3 regions of the Synechococcus sp. W60.1 genome follow, and region 1 is predicted to be linked to each of the others. Evidence: predicted binding sites of a transcription regulator. Region 1 holds the regulator's gene; each other region holds the start of a gene.
What was found. Region 1 encodes NtcA, which controls nitrogen genes in cyanobacteria. Its sites were predicted from a motif close to GTANCNNNNGNTAC; they were not measured.
Positions count from the first base shown of each region.

Region 2: the regulator NtcA is predicted to act here: its motif matches at 1,959-1,972, upstream of urtA (urea ABC transporter substrate-binding protein).
Region 3: the regulator NtcA is predicted to act here: its motif matches at 1,976-1,989, upstream of cynS (cyanase).

Region 1 is NZ_JANSHL010000010.1:16,062-21,342, forward strand. It holds gene NW805_RS09630 (prolyl oligopeptidase family serine peptidase) at 1-1,726, shown strand, start outside; gene eno (phosphopyruvate hydratase) at 1,723-3,006, opposite strand; gene ntcA (global nitrogen regulator NtcA) at 3,245-3,919, opposite strand; gene NW805_RS09645 (M61 family metallopeptidase) at 4,166-5,281, shown strand, end outside.
Region 2 is NZ_JANSHL010000005.1:63,754-69,034, reverse strand. It holds gene NW805_RS06595 (S9 family peptidase) at 1-1,856, opposite strand, end outside; gene urtA (urea ABC transporter substrate-binding protein) at 2,227-3,498, shown strand; gene urtB (urea ABC transporter permease subunit UrtB) at 3,603-4,760, shown strand; gene NW805_RS06580 (DUF29 domain-containing protein) at 4,790-5,281, shown strand; gene urtC (urea ABC transporter permease subunit UrtC) at 5,278-5,281, shown strand, end outside.
Region 3 is NZ_JANSHL010000001.1:275,101-280,381, forward strand. It holds one part of gene prfB (peptide chain release factor 2) at 1-833, shown strand, start outside; gene NW805_RS01255 (o-succinylbenzoate synthase) at 830-1,870, opposite strand; gene cynS (cyanase) at 2,184-2,633, shown strand; gene NW805_RS01265 (M16 family metallopeptidase) at 2,637-3,926, opposite strand; gene NW805_RS01270 (M16 family metallopeptidase) at 3,987-5,281, opposite strand, start outside.

The sequences.
Region 1 (5,281 bases):
TCCCAACACCTTCTCCGAAGACGGTACGGTGGCTCTATCGGGCATTGCCATCAGCCGTGATGGGCGGTATCTGGCCTATGGTCTCTCCCGCTCCGGCTCCGACTGGCAAGAATGGAAGGTGCGGGACATCGAAACCGGCGAGGATTTGCCGGATCACCTCCGCTGGGTCAAGTTTTCCGGGGCGAGCTGGACGCTGGATGGGCAAGGATTTTTCTACAGCCGCTACGACGAACCGGCCCCCGGCAGCGAATACGAAAGCGTCAACTACTTTCAAAAGCTCTACTACCACCGCCTGGGCACTCCCCAGTCGCAAGATACCTTGGTCTATCACCGCCCCGACCAAAAGGAATGGGGGTTTGCCGGCGGGGTTACGGAAGATGGTGATTACTTGATCATCTCCGTCTGGCGGGGTACGGATCCCAAAAACCTCATCTTCTACAAAGACTTGCGGGATCCCCAGTCTCCTGTAGTAGAGCTCATCCGCGAGTTTGAGGCCGAATACAGCTTCGTGGGCAACGACGGATCCCGCTTTTGGCTGTTGACGGACTGCCAAGCTCCTCGGCGGCGACTGGTGGCGATTGACTTGGAGCAGCCCGACCAGGTGCAGGAGGTGATCCCCGAGGCGGAGGAGACCCTCCAGGGGGTTAGCTTGATCAACAATCAGTTTGTGGCCTTCTACCTCAAAGACGCCCACACCCAGATCAAGACCTTTGCTTTAGACGGTAGCTACCTGGGGGAAATTCCGCTGCCCGGGCTGGGATCTGCCAGCGGCTTTGGCGGCAAGCGCTACGACACCGAGACCTTCTACACCTTTACCAGCTTCACTACCCCACCCACCATCTACCGCTACGATTTCACCAGCGGCACCAGCACCCTGTTCCGTCAGCCCCAGGTGGATTTCGATCCCCAGGCCTACGAGGTGCAGCAGGTGTCTTACACCAGCAAAGATGGCACCCGCATCCCCATGTTTCTCGTCCACCGCCGTGGCCTGACTCGGACAGGGGATCACCCCACCCTGCTGTATGGCTACGGTGGCTTTGGCATCTCTCTTACCCCCAGCTTTTCAGTGGGTCTGGTGGCCTGGCTGGAAATGGGAGGGGTTTACGCCCAGCCCAATTTGCGCGGCGGCGGCGAGTACGGAGAAGAGTGGCACCAGGCGGGCACCAAGCTCAACAAGCAAAAGGTGTTCGACGACTTTATTGCCGCTGCCGAGTGGCTGATAGCCCATGGCTACACCAACCCCGCCAAGTTGGCCATCTCCGGCGGCAGCAACGGCGGCCTGCTGGTGGGGGCCTGCCTGGTTCAGAGGCCGGAGCTGTTTGCAGCGGCCCTGCCGGCAGTGGGGGTGTTCGACATGCTGCGCTTTCCCAAGTTCACCATCGGCTGGGCCTGGATCTCCGAGTACGGATCCCCGGAGAACCCGGAGGAATTCAAGGCCCTCTACGCCTATTCCCCTCTGCACAACCTCAAGCCCGGCACTGCCTATCCCGCCACCCTGATCACCACCGCAGATCACGACGACCGGGTGGTGCCCGCCCACAGCTTCAAGTTTGCCGCTGCCCTGCAGGCAGCCCAGGGGGGATCCCAGCCCATCCTCATCCGCATCGACACCAAGGCAGGGCACGGGGCCGGCAAGCCCACCAGCAAGCTGATTGAGGAAGCTGCCGACCGCTGGGCCTTTTTGGTGCAGGTGCTAGGGATCCCCTGGGACGGAACGGGAAGTTAGCGAGCTCTAGGACCCAGGCCCACCCGACCGGCATAAACTGCCGCTTCCCCCAGCTCGTCTTCGATGCGCAGCAGTTGGTTGTACTTGGCAATGCGCTCGCTGCGGCAGAGGGATCCGGTTTTGATCTGCCCGGCACGGGTGGCCACCGCCAAGTCGGCAATGGTGGTGTCTTCCGTCTCGCCAGAGCGGTGGCTGATGATGGTGCGAAAGCCGGCTTGAACTGCCAATTGGATGGCCGAGACGGTCTCCGTCAGGGTGCCGATTTGGTTGGGCTTGATCAAAATGGCGTTGGCGGCGGCGCTGTCGATACCCTTTTGCAGGCGGGTCAGGTTGGTTACAAACAGGTCATCTCCCACCAGCTGTACCCGGGATCCCAGTTGAGCGGTCATGGCTTGCCAACCGGCCCAGTCTTCTTCCGCTAGCCCATCTTCAATGGAAAGGATGGGATAGTTGGCCAGCAGTTGCTGGTAGTAAGCCACCATATCAGCCGCGCTGTGGGCTTTGCCCTCAAAGTGATATTGCCCATCCTGCAGCAGCTCGTTGGCGGCCACATCCAAGGCCAAGGCGATATCTGCTCCCGGTTTGTAGCCTGCCTGTTCAATAGCCGTCATCAGCAGATCCAAAGCCGCCGCATTGGAGTCGAGATCAGGAGCAAACCCCCCTTCATCCCCCACACCGGTGGACAGCCCCTTCTGCTGCAGCACTTGTTTTAGTACCGCAAACACCTCAGCCCCGTAGCGCAGCGCCTCGCGAAAGCTGGCCGCTCCAATGGGCACAAGCATAAATTCTTGAATATCGACGTTGTTGTCGGCGTGGGCGCCGCCGTTGAGCACGTTCATCAGCGGCACCGGCAGCAGGTTGGCAAAGGGCCCCCCCAGGTATTTGTAAAGAGGCAAGCCCACTGCTTCCGCAGCCGCTTTGGCTGTCGCCAGAGAAACTGCCAAAATAGCGTTGGCCCCCAGGCGGGACTTGTTGGGGGTGCCGTCCAGGTCGATCAGCAACTGGTCAATACGGGCTTGGTTGAGGGCATCTTCTCCCTGCAGCTCCGACTGGATGGGGCCAAGGATGTTTTCCACCGCCCTCAGCACACCCTTACCGCCGTAGCGTTTGGGATCCCCGTCCCGCAGCTCATGGGCCTCGAAGGTACCGGTCGAGGCACCGCTGGGAACCTGCGCCAAGCCCGTTGCCCCATTGGCTAGACCCACCAGGGCTTCTAGGGTGGGACGCCCTCGCGAGTCGAGGATCTCATGGGCGGTAATCCACTCGATGGCTGTTTCCACAGTTACACCTCAGCAATTGGCTAGATAGCTCTGGCCAAAGCCAGATCCCCCCATAGACTAGTAGATTCTTGCCCGGGATCCGGTCAGCTTCCAGAAAACTTTAAGTCTGTCCTTCGGGCACAGAGATTCTTCAAGGCTGCAGCAGTAGATTGAACATAGGCCGGCCAGAGCTTCAACCAGCCGTCGAGCGGGGTTTGCCTAGGCAGGGTGCTACTCAGGAAGTGTTCTCCTCTTCCTTCTAGGCAAAGCGATGGCTCAGCCGCATCGGGTCGTGTACGGTGATCTTCTTCTTGTGAATGGAGATGTACTTCTTCTTGCGCAGCTCTCCCAACAGGCGGGTGATGGTGACGCGGGTTGAGCCAATGGCCTCGGCAATGGCCTGGTGAGACAGCTTGAGATCGATGGTGACCCCATCTGGGCCAGGCACCCCGAAATCGCGACAGAGAATCAACAAAAAGCTGACCAGACGGGATCCCATGTCGCGATGAGCCAGCGTCTCGATCATCATCTCCGTTTGCAAGATACGAGACGACAGGCTTTTAACCAGCAACATGGCCAGTTCGGCGTTCTCCTGTAGGGATTTCTCCACCTGCTCGATCGGTAGAGAGAGTAACTCGGTAGGTGTAAAAGCCACCGAGTGATAAAAGCGGTCGGAGCGCTGTCCCGTGATAAAGGAGAGCACGCCGAAGATGCTGTTTTCGCGCAGGAGGGCAACGGTGATTTCCTCTCCCATTTCGTAGACCCGCGAGAGCTTAACGGCTCCCTTTACCAAAAAGTAAACCCGCTCCGCCGGATCCCCTGGAAAAAAAATGGTCTTCCCGCGCTCGAACGTTTCGATAACCGGAGGATGGTGAGGGCCTCCCAATTGCTTGAAGGCTGTGATCAGAGATTTTTCCGCTACGGCCACCGCCATACTCATCAACCTTTTAAGGTCAGTTTATACCTAAGATCAACCTACTAGGATCAATCTAGAAGCATTAGGCTAGGTTGCAACCCATTGACTTCAGAATCTACGAGGATACCAAGATTTACCCTAAAGTAGAAGGTTCTGCCCAGGCATCTTTGTAGCACGCGCTACATTTTTAAGTCTCGTTGCTGCTCTCCAGCCAAAGGCAGAGGTTAGGATAGGAGCCATTGCCGCTGGGGGCTGCGCCAGCCCTTGGCAGTAGAGGGTAGGGTGGGTTCTATGGGGATCCCAGAGGTTATCGTTGCTGCACCTTCTCAACTGAGCCGCCAGCATTTCACAGTGCGGATGCCGGATCCGGCCAATCACCTGCTGGAGGTGGAACTGCAGATCCAAGAGGTGGATCCAGAGGTGCCTTTGCGGCTGCGACTGCCGGTGTGGACGCCGGGATCCTACTTGGTGCGGGAGTATGCCCGTCATGTGCAGGAGTTTCAGGCGGCAACTGAGCAGGGGATCCCTTTGGCCTGGCGGAAGGTGGATAAGAATACCTGGCAAATCGATCCGCCGGGCTGTTCCGCCGTGAAGGTGTGCTACCGGGTCTATGCCTATGAGCTGACGGTGCGCACGAACCATCTGGATTTGACCCACGCCTATTTCAACGGGGCAGCGCTCTTCCTCTACGTGCCCGGTCGCGAGCGGGAACCCTACACTTTGACGGTGATCCCCCCCAAGCCGGATTGGCACATCGCCACCAGTTTGCGGCCCTTGACCTCTCCTTCTGAGGATCCCACTTCCGGCCAGTCTTTTGTGGCAGAGGACTATGACGAGCTGGTGGATAGCCCGGTGGAGGTGGGCCTGCATCGGATGCAATCGTTTGAGGTGGAAGGGATCCCGCATTACCTTGTGGTTTGGGGGTCGGGCACTCTGGATGTCGATCGGGCCGTTGCCGATGCCAAGGCCATTGTCGAAACCACAGCCGCGTTTTTCGGTGGGCTACCCTACGACCGCTACTGGTTCATTGTGCATTTGTCGCCGGGAGGATTTGGTGGCCTTGAGCACAAGTACAGCACCACCCTTCTTTACTCTGGGCTGGAGCTGCATCAGCCGGAGTCCTATCGGCGCTTTTTGTCTTTGCTGGCCCACGAGTTGTTTCATGCCTGGAATGTCAAGCGCCTGCGTCCTCTGGCATTGGAAAAGATCGACTACAACCAGGAAAATTATCTGGAATGTCTGTGGTTTTGTGAGGGGGCGACCAGCTATTACGAAAACGTCATCTTATTGAGGGCAGGGATCCTCAGTGCCGGCGATTTTTTAAAAGTTCTTTCCGAACAGATTGGTCGCTTGCAGCGTACTCCGGGCCGGGCCGTGCAA
Region 2 (5,281 bases), on a different contig from region 1:
AAGTAAAGCTCTGCCTCCAAAGCCCGTTTGATGTTGGCCGCCTGGCGAAAGCCGTGTTGCTCTCCCTCGAAGGGCACATAGGCCACCGGGATCCCTTTGGCCCGTAGGGCTGCCACCATCCTCTCCGCCTGATTGGGGGGCACGATGGCGTCTTCCAACCCTTGGAAGAAGATAACCGGACAATTGAGGCCCTCCAGGTGATGAATGGGGGAACGCTCCCGGTAGAGATCCCGCCGCTCTGGGTAGGGGCCAATGAGGCTGTCCAAGTAGCGAGACTCGAACTTGTGGGTCTCCTGGGCCAGGGCTTCTAGATCGCTCACCCCGTAGTAGCTGGCACCTGCTCGGAAGACGGCGTGGAAGGTCAAGGCCGCCAACGTGGTATAGCCGCCAGCGCTGCCCCCTTGAATGAGCAGCCGTTCCCCATCCACCTTGCCCTGTTCTGCCAAAAATTGGGATCCGGCGATGCAATCTTCCACATCTACCAGGCCCCACCGGCCTTTGAGAGCATCCCGATAGGCACGTCCGTAGCCGCTGCTGCCCCGGTAGTTCACATCCAAAACGGCAATCCCCCGACTGGTCCAGTATTGGATCCCCAGGTTGAGCACGGCTGCCGTCGCCCCGGTGGGCCCGCCGTGGCTTTTCACCAGCAGGGGTGGCTTTTCGCCAGCAGGGGCAACAAAGTCTCGGTTTTTGGGGGGATAGAAGAAGGCGTAGGCCACTTCCTTGCCGCCACCGGTGGGAAAAACAATGGGCTCTGGGATCGACAGATAGTCGGGATCCACCGCCACGCTGCTGGAACGGGCCACCACCTCCACTTGGCTGGAGGGTAAGTCTAGGCAGACCAAGGCAGTGGCTTCCGTCGGGGATCCGGCCAGGAAAGCGGCTTTTTCCCCACTCACCTGCAAACCGCTGATCTGGGTGTAGGGCAAGGGGATCCCTGCCAACTGTCCTGAATGGAGATCCAGATAAGCCAGATGAGACAGCCCGTCTTGTTCATAACAGGCCAGGATGCGCCCATCGCCACAGAAGCCGTAGGTGCTCAGGCCAAACACCCACTGCGGCTCTCCAAACTCCGCTTCCATAGGGCAGAGGGGAATGGGGCCCTGGGGATCCCAGCGATAGAGGTTCCACCAGCCGCTGCAATCGGAAACAAAGTAGAGATCCCCCTCCGGTGACCACTGGGGCTGGAAGATCGACTCGGCAGGGCCACCGGCTAGCTTTTGAGGTTCTCCCAAGCTGCCGTCAGGGTTCACCTCAGACCGCCACAGCTCTGTGCCGTCCCAGGGCATTTGGGGGTGATCCCAGGTCAGCCATACCAAGGTCTGGCCGTCTGGACTGAGGCGCGGGCTGGCGTAGAAGTCGTGCCCAGAAGCCAAAATCTGCTGGGATCCACTTGCTAAGTCAATCGAGACAAGGCTGTTTTCCGGCTCTCCCTGGCGGCTGTGATCCTCCCGCACACAGAGGATGCGTCCACGCGCCCGATCCACCACCCCGTCGGCGTAGCGATAGGGGCCTGCTTCCGTCAGGGGCTGGGGATCTGAACCCGGCAGCAGGCGGTAGAGCCGTTGGTCAGCGAAGTTGCAAAAATACACTACCCCTGCCGACACCCAATAAGCTCCACCCCCATACTCATGCACCCGTGTCCGCACATTGAAAGGTGCCGGTGTCAGCTCCACCAGGATCCCGTCGGCAGAGCGCCGCATCAACACATTGCGCCCTTTTTCTTGCGGGCGGCCCTCCGTCCAGTAGAGATCCCCCTGATCCCAAACCATCTGTCCCAAGCGCAGGGATCCCGTCACCACTAGGTCAGCGGTAATCGGGGATCGCCAAGATCCATAGCCGGCCTGCTGCACCATAGGCTGTTAATTCTCCACCCCAGAACCCCTATTATGCCGGGAGCAAGGGATCCCTGCCTCTGCCTGCAGCCTGCGGGGAAAGGGCTCGGATTCTGGGAAAAGGTATCCCGCGATACAATTCTCTCCGGGCCGAATGGGTTTGATGGAACACGTTAAGGCAACAGGGACGCACGACGCTTTCTCGACTGCAGGATTATCCTTTTCCTCTGTTGATGTTGGGAAGGCATTCGGTGAAAGCCTCAGCCGACTGCAGTTGGGCAAATTTAACACATGGGCGAGGTGATGAGCTAAGTGCTTCCCTCTGTTGGCCGGGCTGCTGCAACTGTACTTCTTAACACCCTTTGCACTCACTTCGTTTCGGAGATCACCGATGGCTCAATTTAATCGTCGTCAAGTGCTGAAAATGGGCGCTCTGGCTGGAGCCGGGGCGGCCCTGGGGCCGCAGATCTGGGTGAAGCGGTCTGTGCCCGCCTACGCCCAGGGAGAGACCATTCGCGTTGGCATTTTGCACTCCCTCAGCGGCACCATGGCCATTTCGGAAACCAGCGTGGTGGATGCGGAAAAGCTGGCCATCAAAGAGATCAATGCCGCCGGTGGGGTTTTGGGCAAGCAGATCGAGCCGATTATCGAGGATGGCGCTTCCGATTGGCCAACCTTTGCGGAGAAAGCCACCAAATTGATCGATGTGGACAAGGTGGCAACGGTATTCGGCTGCTGGACTTCGGCCAGTCGCAAAGCCGTGTTGCCGGTGTTTGAATCCAAGCAGCACCTGCTCTGGTATCCCGTGCAGTACGAAGGACAAGAGTGCTCCAAAAACATCTTCTACACCGGCGCTGCCCCCAACCAGCAGATCGAGCCTTCGGTGGAATGGCTGCTCAAGAACAAGGGCAAAGAGTTCTTCCTGGTGGGATCCGACTATGTGTTCCCCCGCACGGCCAACACCATCATCAAGGCCCAGTTGGAAGCCCTGGGGGGCAAAGTGGTGGGTGAAGACTATCTGCCTTTGGGCAACACAGAAGTTACCCCCATCATCAGCAAGATCCGGGCCGCTCTTCCCAATGGCGGTGTGATCTACAACAGCTTGAACGGCGACAGCAACGTGGCCTTTTTCAAACAGTTGAAAGGGGCAGGGCTGGGGCCAGATCGCTATCCTTCCATGTCCGTCAGCATTGCTGAAGAAGAGGTACAGGCCATCGGCCCCGAATTCTTGGAAGGGCACTTCGCCGCCTGGAACTACTTTATGACGGTGGATACGCCTGCCAACAAGAAGTTTGTGGAAGCTTTCAAGGCAGAATACGGCCAAAACCGCGTCACCAACGACCCGATGGAAGCCGCCTACATCATGGTTTACATCTGGAAGCAGGCGGCAGAAAAAGCGGGAACGGTGGAGATCGACGCCGTGCGGCAGGCAGCCTACGGCCAGACCTTCGATGCCCCTGAAGGCTTGGTAACCATGAACACCAACCACCACCTGACCAAATATGTGCGGATCGGCCAGGTGCGCTCCGATGGCTTGTTTGATGTCATCTTTTCTACGGATGCCGTGGAACCACAGCCCTGGAACCAGTTTGTGGCAGAGACCAAGGGCTTTGCCTGCGATTGGTCAGATCCGGCCAAGGGCGGTCGCTACAAAGTCAGCTAGTCCTGGCCAGAGCTGGGATCCCTTGCCGTTTGGATAGGGTCGGGGATCCCGCCTAGATGCTCGGTTAGCCTCCCTAGTTTAGTTGGAAGGAGGATCCCCTGCCGATGACCTTGCTCTTGGATAGCTTGTTTAACGGCCTTAGCATCGGCACCGTCTTGCTGATAGCCGCTCTGGGCTTGGCTATTGTTTTCGGCCTCATGGGGGTCATCAACATGGCCCATGGGGAGCTGATGATGTTGGGGGCCTACACCACCTTCGTCGTGCAAAATGCTTTCCGGCCACTGGGGGATCCCTGGCGGGATCTGTATATCTTCCCGGCTTTGGTGGCAGCCTTTGCCGTCACTGCTCTGGTAGGGCTGGCCTTGGAGCGGGGGGTGATCCGCTTTTTGTATGGCCGACCGCTGGAAACCCTTCTGGCCACCTGGGGCGTGAGCCTGATCCTGCAGCAGTTTGTGCGCAGCGTCAATTGGGTGCTGGCTTTCCGCTTGGGGGCCTTCGCGGTGCTCTTTTTCGGCGGCTGGTGGCTTTTGTCCAGGCGGGCGGATTGGCCGCGTCTCAAGGGGTGGACGCTGGCGCTGCTGTTGGTGCTCTCCACGGCCATTGCATCGGTGGGGGGGCGGGTGCTGGCGCAAACCTATGCTTTGGCGGTTACCCAGCCTTGGTTCGGCGCCCAGAACAAAGACGTGACGGCTCCCCGGTGGCTGGGGGGTGGGATCCCGGTGGGCAACCTGTTTTTGCCCAATACCCGCCTGTTTATCATCGCCCTCACCATCCTCTGCATCCTGGGGCTGTACTTCTTCTTGCAACGCACCCGCTGGGGGCTGCGCATCCGGGCGGTTACCCAAAATCGGGCCATGAGCGCCTGTGTAGGGATCCCCACGCAAAAGGTGGATGCCCTTACCTTTGCCATCGGTTCGGGTCTGGCGGGAGTAGCCGGCGTGGCGGTCAGCCTGCTGGGATCCGTGGGGCCGAACACCGGCCAGAACTACATCGTGGATACCTTTATGGTGGTCGTCGTGGGGGGTGTTGGTAAGCTCTTGGGCAGCATTGTGGCAGCACTTGGGATCGGAGTTGCCAACTTTGTCATCGGTTCAGGGACGCTGGCTTTGATCTTTCCCAACGTACCCATCCTGACCGATACCCTCAACTTTTTTGCCACCACCAGCATGGCCAAAGTAATGGTCTTTGCTTTGATCGTGGCCTTTCTGCAGGTGCGACCCCGTGGCCTTTTCCCCGAAAAAGGTCGTATGGTGGATGCCTAAGGAAGCCGTTTCGTTTGCTGAGGGATCCCATGTCTCAAGCCCTGGAGTCAGACCCCGCCATCGGTCTTTACGATCGGGATTTCTACCTCTGGATCCTGGATACGGCAGAGCGTCTCAAGAAGCGAGACTTTGACCATCTGGATCTGAACCATCTCATTGACGAGGTAGAGAGCTTGGGCCGCTCCGAAAAACGAGAGATCCTCAACCGAGCAGAGATTCTGCTGCAGCACCTGCTCAAGCGATGCTATCCACCCCAGCCCGAGAACTATCGAGGATGGGAATTGATCGTTCGCGAGCAATGGCGGCAGCTCCAGCGTAACCTGCGAGACTCCCCCAGTTTGAGCCAAGTGCTGTTGGAAAACCTGCCAGAACTGTTGCAAGAGACGGCGGAGACGGTTCAGTTGGAATACCCTGACTCAAGGATCCCTAGCCAGTTGCCTGTGGAACTGACGCTATCGGCTCTCTTGAGCGAATCTTTCTGGTTAGATCCCCCATCTTCTACTCCCTCACACAGCCCATGA
Region 3 (5,281 bases), on a different contig from region 1:
GATCCCTGGCAGCGGTGGAGCGGGAGTTGAGCCAATGGGAGCTGCAGCAACTGCTCTCCGGCCCCTACGACCAAAACGGTGCCATCCTCACCATCACCGCCGGTGCAGGGGGAACCGATGCCCAGGACTGGGCGGAAATGCTCTTGAAAATGTACACCCGCTGGGCACAAAACCAGGGCTACAAGGTCAGCCTCTCGGAATACTCCGAAGGTGCCGAAGCCGGTATCAAGTCCGCCACCCTGCTGATCGAAGGCCCCTACGCCTATGGGTATCTTTCTGCCGAGAAGGGCAACCACCGCATGGAGCGCATCAGCCCCTTCAACGCCAACGGCAAACGGCAAACCAGCTTTGCTGGCGTAGAGGTGATGCCGATTCTGGAAGAGGAAAGCGAGTATGAGCTGAAGATGGAAGATCTGGAGTTCGAGACCTCCCGCTCAGGTGGGGCAGGTGGCCAAAACGTGAACAAAGTGGAAACAGCGGTGCGGGTGATCCACAAGCCCACCGGCATTGCCGTGCGCTGCACCGAGGAGCGCTCCCAACTGCAAAACAAAGAGCGAGCCATCCAGATCTTGAAGGCCAAGCTGATTGCAATGGAAGAGGAAAAACGCAGACAAAAGCTGGCCGAGATCCGCGGCGAGATGGTGACTCAGGGCTTTGGGGGGCGTATTCGCACCTACACCTTCGATCCCTACAAGCTGATCAAAGATCACCGCACCAACGCCGAAACCTACAATGTCGAGGCCTTTATGAACGGCGAGCCGGAGGAGCTGATGCATTTTATCCAGGCCTATCTGCGGCAGGAATACGCCAAACAACAGGCCGCCGCAGTCTAGGGCCGGCTGTAGCGCTCCCACACCGCCTGCATGAGGGCAGCCCGCTCCTGGGCTGAGAGCTGGGTCAAGGTCAGGGGATCCCCTTCCTGGAAAAACTCCCCTACCCCCCATCCCACGGCCCGGGGAGAGGCGGTTTTGGCTTGCAGGGATCCCGCCCAAGCCAACCCGTGCCAGGCGCCGATGGCAGTCTCCAGCGCCGAAGAAAAGACCAGATCCAGGCCGGGATGGCGGCTGAGATACTCTCGCAGCGCAATGCAGGAGCCCACCAGAGACGGCTTCACCACCAGGATCCCTTTCCATCCTGACCGATGGATCGCTTGCAACTGCTCCAGGCAGGCCACCGATTCATCCAAAGCAACGGGGGTTTGGTACTGGCGGCTGAGCTCCACCAAATGGGCGTGCTGATCCGGCGGCAGAGGCTGCTCCAAAAACTCAATCTTGACCGGCGAGGCCTGGTTGAGCCGATCACAAACCATCAGCCACCGGTGGGCCTCCGCAAGCGTTAACCCCCCATTGGCATCCAAACGCAGATGGGATCCCGGTGGCAACCGCTCCAGCCATTGCTCCAGCTTCTCCAACTCCTGCTGCATGGGATCCCTCCCCACCTTGAGCTTGTACACCGACCGCGTGAGTGGGACGGAGTCCTTGTAGGAGTCCTTGTAAGATTCCGGCGGCAGGGTCTCCCCCAAAAGTTCACAGAAAGAGAGTAGAGAGAGATCCTTGTTCAACCAATCGGGATCCCGACAGGCCAGCCAAGCGCCTTCCAACCCAAACCGGCAGGCCGGCAGTGCTTCTGGGATCCCCAAAATATACGCCTCCGACAAAAGAGGGGGCAGCTGCCGACAAAACGCCAGAGCCTGCTCTAAGGTCTCGCTGCCAAACCAAGGGATGGGAGCAATTTCCCCATATCCCTGACAGCCTGTCTCCCGATCTGTAAGTCGGATCAGGATCCCTTCGCGCACGGACCACAGTCCGTGGTGGGTACGCAGGGGCCGCCGAAGGGGGCGCCGATACAGGCAGAACGCAAAGCCTAGCACCTTTTTCTCCGCTTCCAAGGATCCTCAGAGTGAGGAGCTACAAGTAGAGCATCTCAAAGATTAGAGAAATGTTGCAAGCGAGATAGCGGGACTGATGTTCTTGCTGTAGCTGAAACTACAGAATTGAGTTGAAGACATAGCGTATCTTCCTGCCCTAAGAAGTGCTTCCTTACGTATGATTAAGGAAAAAAGCAGCAGATTCTGAATAGAGCATCACTTTTCCCAATAAACCTGTGCCACTGAGGAATCGCGGGTTCGGGTTTGGGTGGTAAATCCAGATTGAGTTGCCTGCACAGCTAAAACTTAGGAGTCGATGATGAGTACAGCCATTCCCGAAATCACCAAAAAGCTTTTGGAAGCCAAAGCTGAAAGGGGATTAACTTTTGCTGACTTGGAAGAGAAAATAGGCCGGGATGAGGTGTGGATTGCAGCGGTCTTCTATCGTCAGGCCAGTGCTTCCGCAGAAGAAGCAAACAAAATTGCCGAAATCTTAGGCTTGGACGCCGCTGTCGCTAAACAATTGACCGAATGCCCACTGAAAGGCTTAGGGCCAGTGGTGCCGACGGATCCCTTAATTTACCGCTTTTACGAGATTGTTCAAGTTTACGGCATGCCAATCAAAGCCGTGATTCATGAAAAGTTTGGCGATGGAATCATGAGCGCTATTGACTTCACCCTAGACATAGAAAAGGAAGAGGATCCTAAAGGAGATCGTGTTAAGGTGATTATGTCTGGTAAGTTCCTGCCCTATAAAAAGTGGTAGCAGTTAAAACATCGGCTCTGCTTCTGCCAAGGCCGCTTCCGGCCCCACCAGAGCAATGGCCGAGTTGGTCAGGTAGGTTTTTGCGGCTTGGTGGAGCTGCTCTGGGGTGAGTTGCCTGACCCTCTGCAAATACTGCTGGTCAAACTCCATGCCCAAGCCCAAAATCTCGTACCAGCCCACCAGTTGGGCCACCTGGGCATTGGTTTGTTTGCTGAGGGCGTATTGGCCCAGAAGTTTGCGCTGCGCCATTTCCACCTCCGCCGGATCGAGGGGATTGGCCTGCAGACGGTGGATTTCTGCTTGTAGGCGCTCCAGGGCCACCTGAGTATTCTCTGCCGCAGTGCCCATGTAAACCCCAAAAGGGGCGGGATCCCGGCGGGTGGCAAAAAAAGCCGAGACCTCATAGGCCAGGCCACAGCGCTCCCGCAGTTCCACAAACAGACGGCTGGATAGACCGCTGCCCAAGTAGGTGGCCAACAGTTTCAGGGCCGGATAATCCGCAGAAGCAGCAGGGGATCCGCGAAACCCAATCAAGATTGTTGTCTGCTGAGTGGGCTGGGGCAACCTCAGCAGTTGGGGATCCCTCAGAGGGGGCAGGGGAACATCCCGATCCTCTGGAGAGGGGCCGGGAACAACCCAGTCCCCCAAAGCCGCTTCCACCTGGGCAGCCATTTGCTCCGGCGGCTCTGGGCCGATCACCACCATCACCATTCCATTGGGACGACAGTAGGCCGCGTGATAGGCCACCAAATCCTCGCGGGTCAGGGATCCCACCGTCTCCAGCCGTCCCAACCCCGGCAGGGCGTAGGGATGATCCCCATAGAGGGCCTGTCGCACCTGATCGAAAGCCAGGCTGAAAGGCCGTTCCTGCTGGGCGCGAATGGCTTGCAGCATCAACCCCTGCTCTCGCGCCACCTCCTCTTCAGGAAAACTGGGATCCCGTAATATCTCCGCCAGCAAATCCAGCAACTCCGGGAAATCGGCAGCCACACAGCGCAGGCTCACCTCGAAAGAGTCGGCAGAACTGTCCACCGATAGCGAGGCTCCCAGCGATTCCACCGCAGCAGCAATGGCCTGGGAGTTGCGCCGATGCGTGCCTTTGGTGAGGACAGCCGCCATCAAGTGGCTCACCCCCGCCTGTTGCGGCCGCTCTGCCCGGCTGCCGCCGCGGAAAAAACAGTGGGCAGCCAAGATCTCCACCGTTGGGTTCTGGCCCAGCAACAGCGTGATGCCATTGGCCAAAAGGACGCGCTGTAAACGGCCACGTTGGGTGGCAAGCAGAGCAGAGTTCATGCAGGCAAGGGATCCCGTCCAAAATCCGAAAGTCAAGAGTCCGGAGCGCCAAGGCGGCGCTTAACGGCAAGCCAGTTGCAGCTCCGAGGCCATTGCTGGATCGAGGGCAGTCGGCTTGAGAACGGTGACTACATAAGCCTCCGGAGACAAGTACTGCTGGGCCAACTCCCGGATCTGAGCCGGAGTAAAGGATTGCACCAGCTCCAGGTACTCTTGAATGCGTTGCACCCCGCCCAACGTCTCGTAGTAGCCATAGATGCCCGCCAATTGGCTGGGGGACTCGGCGGAGAACAGAAACTCATGGATGAGCATACGCCGGGTGCGATCCAACTCTGCTTGGCCAATGCCATCCTGCTGCAGCTTTTCGATCTCGTGCAGAATCGTCGCCTCCACCCGCGCCACATCCTCCGGCTCCAGTTGAGCCCCAATACAAAACAGTCCCCCCTCCTTCAACACCAGCGAAGAACAGCCAATGGCCCTCACCCAGCCCCGCTGTTCCCGCAGCAGATGCACCAGCCGCGAAGTACGGCCATCTCCCAGCAGAGAAGCCAACATCTCCAGGCCACAGGCTTGTTGCCAATCGTCAATGCCAACGGTAGGCCAGGCCAATTTCAGACGGGCTTGCTCCAAGCGGGCATGGTCGCTCTCCCGGCGCAGGATCCCTTGGGGACGAGGCTGGGGCGGGATGGGGGGGCTGGCCGGTGCTGGCCCAGCAGCAGAGCTGCCAAACTGCTCCTCCACCAAGGCCAACGCCCGCTCGGGATCGATGCCACCCGTCACCACCACCGTCATGGATTCAGGCCGATACCAAGCGCGGTGGTAAGCGCGCATCACCTCAGGGGTCAGTTGCATCAAGCTTTCCGGTGTGCCCAACACCGGTCGTCCATAGGGATGCTCCCCATAGGCGGTCTGCATCAAAAGCTGATAGGCCGTGTAATCAGGGTTGTCGGCGGCGCGGCGAATTTCCTCCAGAACCACCTGCCGCTCCCGCTCAAACTCCAGATCTGGGATCCCGGCCCGCAAAACCACCTCTGCCAGGTAGGGCAGGGTATCCGCCAGGTCGGCAGCAGCCACCGTAATGTAGTAATGGGTGTAGTCTTGGCCGGTGGCAGCATTGGTAACTCCTCCCCGTCCTTCCACGGCCCAATCCAGCTCACCAGGAGCCAGCCGCTCGCTACCCTTAAACACCATGTGTTCCAGAAAATGGGATAGGCCCAGCCACTCCGGCGGCTCATGGCGTCCGCCTGTCCGTACCCAGACATCAACGGTTACAGAATCGGCAATGGGGATGGGATGAACGATAACGCCTAGCCCGCTGCTCAGTCGGTGGGTGTAGGCAGGCAAGAGACGAGGAA